Methylocaldum szegediense: one gene and its partner. Each later gene encodes a partner of the first gene's protein in a complex. Links are inferred from orthologs where the notes say so. Each region holds a gene or a part of one and is shown in the gene's direction. Other genes may lie near its edges.

Region 1 (6,093 bases):
CGAGAACTACCTGAAGAACCACCCGGCACCCGAAGATTGTGAATACTATCTTTGCGGACCGCCTATGATGAACACCGCCGTAATCAAGATGCTGGAAGATATTGGCGTCGAGAGGGAAAACATCATGCTGGACGATTTCGGCGGTTAATTCATTCGCTGTTCTCGGAAAGAGAGGGCGGGAGGCGTTCCATGACGCCCCCGCTTTTCTTTTTCCGAAAACGTAGTAAAGTCGACGAACATAGTTTGAGGTAAAGTTCTCCGACGCAATCGTCGGCGGGCTCTTGCCCCTAGATCATCTTTACCGAATTAGGCGAGGCGAACGATGACATTGTTTCTGATTACTTTTGCGGTGATGGCTGCCGTTGTTTTCTTTATGGCGATCGGCGTCATGTTCGGGCGGGGCTCCATCAAGGGCACCTGCGGAGGCGTGAACAACGGCGAATGCATCTGCGCGCAGAAATGCGAAAAACGGCGAAAGCTGGAAGCCATGGCGGAAAACTCTTGACCGATCGGCACCTCAATCCCCCCAATCTGGTAGCGATAAACTGCCGACCATCTTTTCTCGCAGATAGCGATGTGTCGGATGGCGATCAATACTTTGGCGATCGACGTTCTCCTGTCGGACGGATAGATCGCCAAGGACCATTCGGCACATGTCGTCTTGTTGTTCCCTCTATTGGTACGATTACGAAACCTTCGGGACCGATCCCCGGCGGGACCGACCGGCGCAATTCGCGGGAATTCGAACCGATCTGGAACTGAATCCGATCGGCGAACCTGTAACTCTTTTCTGCAAGCCGGCGCGTGACGTACTGCCCGTACCCGAAGCCTGCCTGATTACGGGCATAACGCCGCAAATGGCCGCCGAACGGGGTCTCAAGGAGGCGGAATTCATAACCAGGATTCACGAGCAGTTCTCAGTGCCGGGGACCTGCGTCGCTGGCTATAACAACATTCGCTTCGACGACGAAGTGACCCGGCACTGTCTTTACCGCAACTTGTTCGACCCTTACGAGCGAGAATGGCGCAACGGTAATTCCCGCTGGGATATCATCGATATGTTGCGCTTGACTCGAGCACTCCGGCCGGAGGGCATCGAATGGCCGGTTGACGGATCGGGCAAACCCAGTCTGCGATTGGAGGCGCTTACAGTCGCCAACGGCATTCAACACGAGAACGCGCACGATGCCTTGGCCGATGTTCGCGCTACCATTGCGGTAGCGCGCTTAGTGCGCGAGCGCCAGCCCAAACTTTTCAACTTCGTTTTTGCCAACCGGGGCAAGCGAGAGGCTTTCGAATTGCTGCGCTTCGGCGCTATGCAGCCGGTTCTGCATGTTTCGGAGAAATATGCTTCCGACCGATATTGTCTCGCGGTCGTGGTCGCGCTCGCGAGACATCCTCGAAATCCGAATGGGGTAGTCGTTTACGACCTTTCCGTCGATCCCACGCCGCTCATCGATTTGAATGCAGAAGATCTCCGGGAGCGGCTGTTTACCCCAGCCTCGAAACTCCCGCCCGGCGTCGAACGCATCGCGCTGAAAACGGTGCATCTGAACAAATGCCCGGTTATCGCGCCGCTAACGGCCCTGCGGTCTCAGGATACGGAGCGGCTGCAAATCGACCTAGACCGCTGCAACCGCCACCTCGACCGACTGAAACGGGAATGGACCTTGCCGAAAAAGATTCGAGAAGCCATGACCTACAATGGCCCGGAGACGGATACCGATGATCCCGATCTCATGTTGTACGACGGCTTCCTGGGAGATGCGGACCGCGCCGTCTTGAAATGGCTGCGTGGTCTCACCCCAGACGAATTGGCTCGGGCGCAGCCGAGCTTCGAGGATGCGCGTCTTCCGGAACTGCTTTTTCGTTACCGGGCCAGAAACTTTCCGGAGACCCTGACACCAGAAGAAACTGCACGCTGGGAAGCGTATCGTATCCGGCGGCTGACGGTCGAGGGATGTGGGGGGAGCATCGTGCTGAACGAGTATCTAGCGCGAATCGAAGCGCTGGAAGCGTCTCCAGACCTATCCGCCAAGGATCGGGAAATCCTCAAGAACCTCAGGGAGTACGCGCGGGAAATTATCTCCTAGCCGACGAGCGATTTGCCTTATACTTCTGGCTTTGTTCATTTGCACCAGGAGAAATTGATGAAAAAACTCTTGTCATTTGTCGCCGCTCTGCCGTTGCTGTGGGCCGGACTGGCAGACGCTCACGGTCCGACCCGTCAGAAAGTTACCGAAACCATCGAAATTAACGCCACGCCGGATGCGGTTTGGGCGCTGGTCGGCGACTGGGGGAATCTTCAGAATTGGTTGCCGGTGGTCGAAAGCACCTCGGCACAAGGCGGAACCGAGAAAGGGGCGACCCGTGAGCTGAAGTTGAAAAGCGGCGGCGTGATCAAGGAGGAACTGAAAAGCTATGATGCTGACAAGATGACCATGCAATACAAAATCACGGAAGTTGACCCGAAGGATCTGCCGGTGGCCAATTACTCATCCACCATCAAAGTCGAACCAAATCCCGCCGGAGGTTCGAAGGTGGAATGGAGCGGCGCGTTTTATCGGAGTTTCATGAACAATAATCCGCCGCCGGATCAAAATGACGAAGCCGCTGTCAACGCAGTTACGAAGATTTACAAGGAAGGGCTTGCGAATCTCAAAGCCGTTGCCGAGAAGAAATAAGATGGCGAGCCTTCTTGATTGGGTAAGTCGGGCGAAAGCGGTGACCTGTGTCACCGCTCTTCTATTTGTCTTTATAGGCGATGTTTTCGCCGAACCCTACGCCTATATCACTAACCAGAAGGACAACAGCGTATCGGTGATCGATACAGCTACCGGAACTGTCGTCAAAGCCGTCAAAGTCGGATCAGAACCCGCCGGTGTCGCCGTCAGCCGGAACGGCGCCAAGATTTGCGTCACCAACCCTGGCAGTAAGGACGTGACCGTTCTGGATGGCCGCACGCAAAATGTGATCGCCACCGTGTCATTGGGTGAAGGGCCTGTGGGTATCGCGGTCGATCCCACCGGGACGCGGGCTTATGTGGCCGATTGGTACGGACACTACCTTTCGGTACTAGACCTCGAAAGCTTGAAGGTTCTGAAGCAAGTTCCGGTAGGGCGTTCTCCTTCCGGTGTCGTGGTGAGTCCGGACGGGACAAAGATCTATGTCGCGAACCGGGACGACGATTCGGTTTCGTTGATCGACGCGGCTGATCTTGAAGTCAAGAAAACCGTCGCCGTCGGCAAGCATCCCTTCGGTATCACCCTGGATGCCAAGGCTGAGCGTCTTTATACCGCCAACGTCGAGAGCAACGATGTCTCCGTGGTCGATGCAGAGGCGATGACGTTGTTGAAGACCATCCGGGTCGGGGATAGGCCGTATGCGGTAGCGATAGGGGCTGGAGGAACCCGCCTGTTCGTGACCAATCAATACGACAACACGGTCTCGGTCATCGCTGTCGACCGCGGCGAAGTCACTGCCACTATCGAGGTCGGCGAGTATCCGGAAGGCATATCCGCCCACCCCGATGGCAAGCATGTCTATGTCGCGAATTGGTTCAGTAACTCCGTTTCCGTCATCGATGCCGAAACCTTGCAGCTGGAGGCCACGATTCCCACCGGTGACGGCAGTCGGGCGTTCGGCGAATTCGTGGCGCAGGCCGTGGAAACCAGCTCGAAGTAGTCATGCTGATCGCCTAGAGCGTGTTATGCACTTTGGAACGATGGGCGGGGCGGCCCGACGGGCGCGAGGATGGCAAAGACGACAAAGTGCAAGCATGCCAAGAGATTTCGCCAGCCGTGCATCGTCGTGGTTCGAGCGCTGGGACCAGGCACTACAGCCGAAGCTGTGCTCCACCACCCACGGTCGGGTAGCACAAATCCTCTTTTGACCTCTGGAGTTGGCCGAGTCCCGCCAAATGCTCTCGTTCAGGCCCGGTAAGAGGCCACGGACGTCCATTCGACGTCCAACAGGTCGCTGATAAGGTTGCTGTGTGCGTCCGGGCCTGCCGAAGCGAGCGGTACAGCCCAGCACATTGTCGACGCGCGACATCGCTCGCTCCGAAAGGATGGCGGGGTACTTCACCTCCTTGCTGCGTTGCTTCCTGCAACTTGTTAATATCAGCCAGCTTCGCGGGTTCGGTTACGGCGTTTCATGGCTGGTGCTCGATGCCCCGTTTGGTTTCCGATTTCTCCATTGACTACCGAGACAGATAGGAAGGTGCATTCATGTCCGACATCGAAATCGCTCAAAAAGCCAAGATGCGGCCGATCATCGATCTTGCCAGAGACCGGTTAGGCATCGCGCCCGAACATCTCGACCCGTATGGCCATTACAAAGCCAAGCTTTCCTTGGACTATATCGACAGCCTCAAAGATCGGCCTAACGGCAAGTTGATCTTGGTCACAGCTATCAGCCCGACACCCGCAGGGGAGGGTAAGACGACCACAACCGTCGGTTTGGGGGATGCGCTGAACCGGCTGGGTAAGAAAACCATGATCTGTCTCAGAGAGCCCGCTTTAGGGCCGTGTTTCGGCGTCAAAGGAGGCGCAGCCGGCGGCGGCTATGCTCAGGTTGTGCCCATGGAGGACATTAATCTCCATTTCACGGGCGATTTTCACGCCATCGGCGTCGCCCACAACCTGCTGTCAGCGATGATCGACAACCACATCCACCACGACAACCGGTTGAACCTCGATCCACGCCGGATTGCCTGGAAGCGTGTTATCGACATGAATGACCGCGCCTTGCGCGACATCGTAATCGGCCTCGGCGGGACGGCGAACGGCTTTGCCCGCGAGGATGGCTTCGACATCATCGCCGCATCGGAAGTGATGGCTATCCTGTGCTTGTCGAACTCGCTTAAAGAGCTGAAGGAGCGGCTCGGGAACATCCTGGTGGGGTACACCCGTTTCGACGACAAGCCGGTTTTCGCGCGCGATCTCAATGCCCACGGTGCTATGGCGGCGCTGTTGAAGGATGCCCTGCGGCCGAATTTGGTCCAGACTCTGGAAAACAACCCAGTTTTCGTCCACGGCGGACCCTTTGCCAATATCGCCCACGGCTGCAACTCGGTGGTCGCCACTAAGGCGGCTTTGAAACTGGCGGATTATGTTGTGACCGAAGCCGGCTTCGGTGCCGATCTGGGCGCGGAGAAATTCATCGACATCAAATGCCGCAAGGCTGGCCTAAAACCGGACGGCGTGGTGCTGGTCGCGACCGTGCGGGCGCTCAAGTCGCATGGCGGCGTGCCGGTGAAGGAACTGCAAAAAGAAAACCTGGAGGCTCTTGATGCTGGCTTCGTCAATCTGGCGCGGCATCTCGACAACGTGCAGCAGCGGTTCGGCCTGCCTTGTGTCGTCGCCATTAATCATTTCACCTCGGACACCGATGCGGAAATTGCGTTGCTCAAGCGCAAGGTTGAGGAAAAAGGATCCAAGGTTATCGTCTGCCGGCATTGGGCCGAGGGTGGGAAAGGCGCGGAAGAGTTGGCGCGGGAGGTTGTCCAAATGGTGGACTCCGGGCAGTCGAACTTCAAATTCCTTTACGAAGAACGTGCGCCGCTCTGGGACAAGATCAAAACCATCGCCACCCAGCTATACGGGGCGTCGGACATCACCGCGGACAGCAAGGTCCGTCAGCAGCTCGATCGGCTGAGCGAGGAATACAGCCACTTCCCGGTATGCATCGCCAAGACGCAGTACTCGTTCTCCAACGATCCGAATCTTAAAGGTGCGCCGTCCGGCCATGTACTCTCCATTCGCGAAGTGCGGCCTTCTCACGGCGCCGAGTTTGTTGTGGCGGTCTGCGGCAGCATGATGACTATGCCGGGACTGCCCAAGGTGCCTGCGGCAGAGGCGATCGACGTGGACGAGAATGGCCGCATCACAGGTTTGTTCTAGGGAAGCTGAGAGCACGTGGATTCTGTTCATGCCCGTCGACATGCCGCATGCCGGAAAAGGCTTTGCTCCTTCGACTTCGCTCAGGACAGGCCCTTCGACAAACTCAGGACAAGCTTATCCCGGCCTACCATTAGCGATAACTTCGGATTGTGTAAGAGATGGAATAAGTCTTGATGAAACCGGCCGAAGA
Region 2 (2,697 bases), 2.8 Mb from region 1 along the record:
TGCCGACGCCCGCCGTGAGCCGATTTCACCGGGATACGGAAGTGCGACCGGCCTCTTTGAAAGAGGTTCTGGCAAACCGTGAGCTGTTGCGCATGGACCTAGGCATCTTCTGCCTACATCTGGTCCTGACCGCGACATTCGTCGTTCTCCCTTTGATTTTACGCGATACGCTGCAGCTCCAAACAGCTAAGCATTGGCACATCTATCTGCCTGTATTCGCGCTTGCCCTCGCCAGCATGGTCCCCTTCGTGGTCCTTGCGGAGAAACGACACAAGATGAAAGTGGTATTTGTCTCTTTCATCGGGCTGGTCGCCGTTTCGAATGTCGGCTTTGCCTGGCTTCAGCACGATTTCTGGAGCGTGTTCGGGCTGCTTTACCTGTTCTTCACCGGATTCAACCTCCTCGAGGCCATGCTCCCGTCGCTGATCTCGAAGGTCGCTCCGCTCGATCTCAAAGGCACGGCCATGGGCGTTTATTCCACGGCACAGTTTCTGGGCGCTTTTGTGGGCGGAGCCGGTGGCGGCTGGGTCTACGGCCATTATGGGATACCGTACGTCTTCTTGTTTTGCGCCGCCGTCGCTTTGCTATGGTTTATGGTTGCGCTAGGTATGAAGGCCCCGCGCGGATTGAGTAGTCTCATGGTCAACGTACGGGGATTGACTCAAGACCAAGCTTCCAGCCTGTCCCGGCGACTGCTTCAAATACCGGGGGTTGCCGAAGCCGTAGTCCTGGCGGAAGATGGAGTCGCTTATCTGAAGATCGACAAAGAGAAACTCGACCGCATGGCGCTCAATGGATTGTTACAGGAGTTGGCGGCGTGAAACTCCAGGCGCTTTTCGGCTGGTGTCAAAGCCCGCGAGGCATAACGTTTTCGCTTATACATTTTTTAGAACCTCGAGACCTGAACCAGGTCTAATATACGTTTAAACTCTCAACCGTACCACCGATCGGAGACACCTTGATATGGCCAGTCGCGGCGTCAACAAAGTCATACTCATCGGCAACCTCGGCGCCGATCCGGAAGTCCGTTACATGCCCAACGGAGGCGCAGTCACCACGTTACGCCTAGCCACTACCGAGACCTGGAAGGACCAGCAAACCGGCCAACAACAGGAACGCACGGAATGGCACCAGGTCGTGTGCTATCGGAAACTAGCCGAGATCGCCGGAGAATATTTGAAGAAAGGCAGCAAGATATATGTCGAGGGCAGCCTGCGCACGCGTAAGTGGCAGGACAAAAATGGCCTAGATCGCTACACGACCGAAATCATCGCCGATCAGATGCAAATGCTGGACCGTGTCGGCAGCGCTCCTGCCGGAGCAAACGCGCGGGGCGGGGAGGCCGACCGTTATGCGCCACCCTCGTCGGAATCGAAGCCCGAACCGGGATTCGGCAGCATAGACGACTTCGACGACGATATTCCGTTTTGAGACCCAGTCAACCTGAATTTACCAAACAAACCCTCCCAAGTTATTGTTATCTTTTAAACTTTTTCTTTGGCAGGCGTTGTAAGTTATAACGCAGTCAAAAGAAGTGTAAACAATCTCTACTTTTTTGGTTGTTATGGTGGAGATAGAGGCCGGTGAACGTATGCCTCTTATTTGTGAATCCCAATCTGGTTTAGGACTCTTTAAGCCAACAAGTTATGCGTTGCACCTGCGCTCACGCGGACGTGTGGTGAATACTCTCGGGCAGACCCTTCGGTCAGTACAACAGCTGTACGAAATCTTGTTCGCTAGCGGCATTGACCTGCTGGAACGTGTCAGGCGTAATGAGTTGCTTTCCTTATAGGTTTCCCGGGTCCGCTGGTGGGCAGCCTGGATCTCCACCGCCAACCGGGTCTCGTCGGTGGCAGCCGTGACAGAGGCCGTTTGAGCCAGGCATAGAACCCACTCTGGGACACATCGAACACCCGGCACATCAGCCGTACCGGATCCTCAAGTCGCAACGTTTCCATTAACGCATACGTTGCAGCGGCATCCTTCGCTTCGCTCTTCCTTCGCAAAGCCTGTCTTGAACGAAGTCGAAGGGTACGCCGCCGCTTTTTGACACATCGCGCTCCAGCTTGCCCCGGCGAGCTCTCGCTTCAATCGAACCATCCCCAGTTCCAGCTCGGTTAGAGGCGGCTGGCTTGGCCCGATGCAGGGCTGTTCAATTCTTATGAATTCGGGTAAACGGTTTTGATTTGCCGAGGGAGTGAACCGTTGTCCCCGTAAAACAAAGCCTGCTGCCGATTGCGGATCACCGTTGTGCGCAATGGAAGCGGTACGATCTCCCTCACCTGCGGCTGTTTAGTATCCTGGCGGTAATGAGCGGAGCGACCTCGTACGGCCGGATTCATCAGCTCATCCACACCCATCAGGCGCGATGGCAAGACCTTGCGCGGCAGCCTAAATCGCTTCGAGGACCGCCGGGCCGCCCAGGTGGTGAGCGCTTTCGCCGTTGGAGAGCGGATCGTGCTGGGCCAGGTGCTGATCGAGGATGCCGGCAAGGACCATGACATCCAGGCCGCCCAGCGGCTCATCGAAACCCTGGGACTAGCCGGGCGGCTGTACACGCTCGACGTCCTCCATCTTCAAAAAACAGTTGAGGCCGCGATCGCCACCGGAAGCGATCTGTTGGTCCAACTCAAAGGCAATCATCCCAAGCTATACGCAGCCGTACAGGCGGTTTGTCAGACGCAGCCTCACGCCGAG

The links.
Region 2: the proteins of sbcB (region 1) and ssb are in contact, whole or in part, in a crystal structure (PDB 3C94), measured with the Escherichia coli proteins. The link is inferred for Methylocaldum szegediense from one-to-one orthologs.

Annotation. Positions count from the first base shown.
Region 1 is NZ_OX458333.1:1,294,926-1,301,018, forward strand. Bases 1-2,873 are described here. They hold sbcB (exodeoxyribonuclease I), read left to right. Parts: upstream 1-653; coding sequence 654-2,093; downstream 2,094-2,873. Other genes in these bases: nqrF (NADH:ubiquinone reductase (Na(+)-transporting) subunit F), read left to right, coding at 1-148; QEN43_RS05435 (hypothetical protein), read right to left, coding at 307-639; QEN43_RS05445 (SRPBCC family protein), read left to right, coding at 2,151-2,684; QEN43_RS05450 (YncE family protein), read left to right, coding at 2,686-2,873. Also shown: more of QEN43_RS05450, read left to right, coding at 2,874-3,684; QEN43_RS05455 (formate--tetrahydrofolate ligase), read left to right, coding at 4,230-5,903. UniProt on the Escherichia coli protein: Degrades single-stranded DNA (ssDNA) in a highly processive manner.
Region 2 is NZ_OX458333.1:4,070,659-4,073,355, reverse strand. It holds ssb (single-stranded DNA-binding protein), read left to right. Parts: upstream 1-963; coding sequence 964-1,431; downstream 1,432-2,697. Other genes in the region: QEN43_RS17645 (ISAs1 family transposase), read left to right, coding at 2,341-2,697; QEN43_RS17660 (MFS transporter), read left to right, coding at 1-821. UniProt on the Escherichia coli protein: Plays an important role in DNA replication, recombination and repair. Binds to ssDNA and to an array of partner proteins to recruit them to their sites of action during DNA metabolism. Acts as a sliding platform that migrates on DNA via reptation.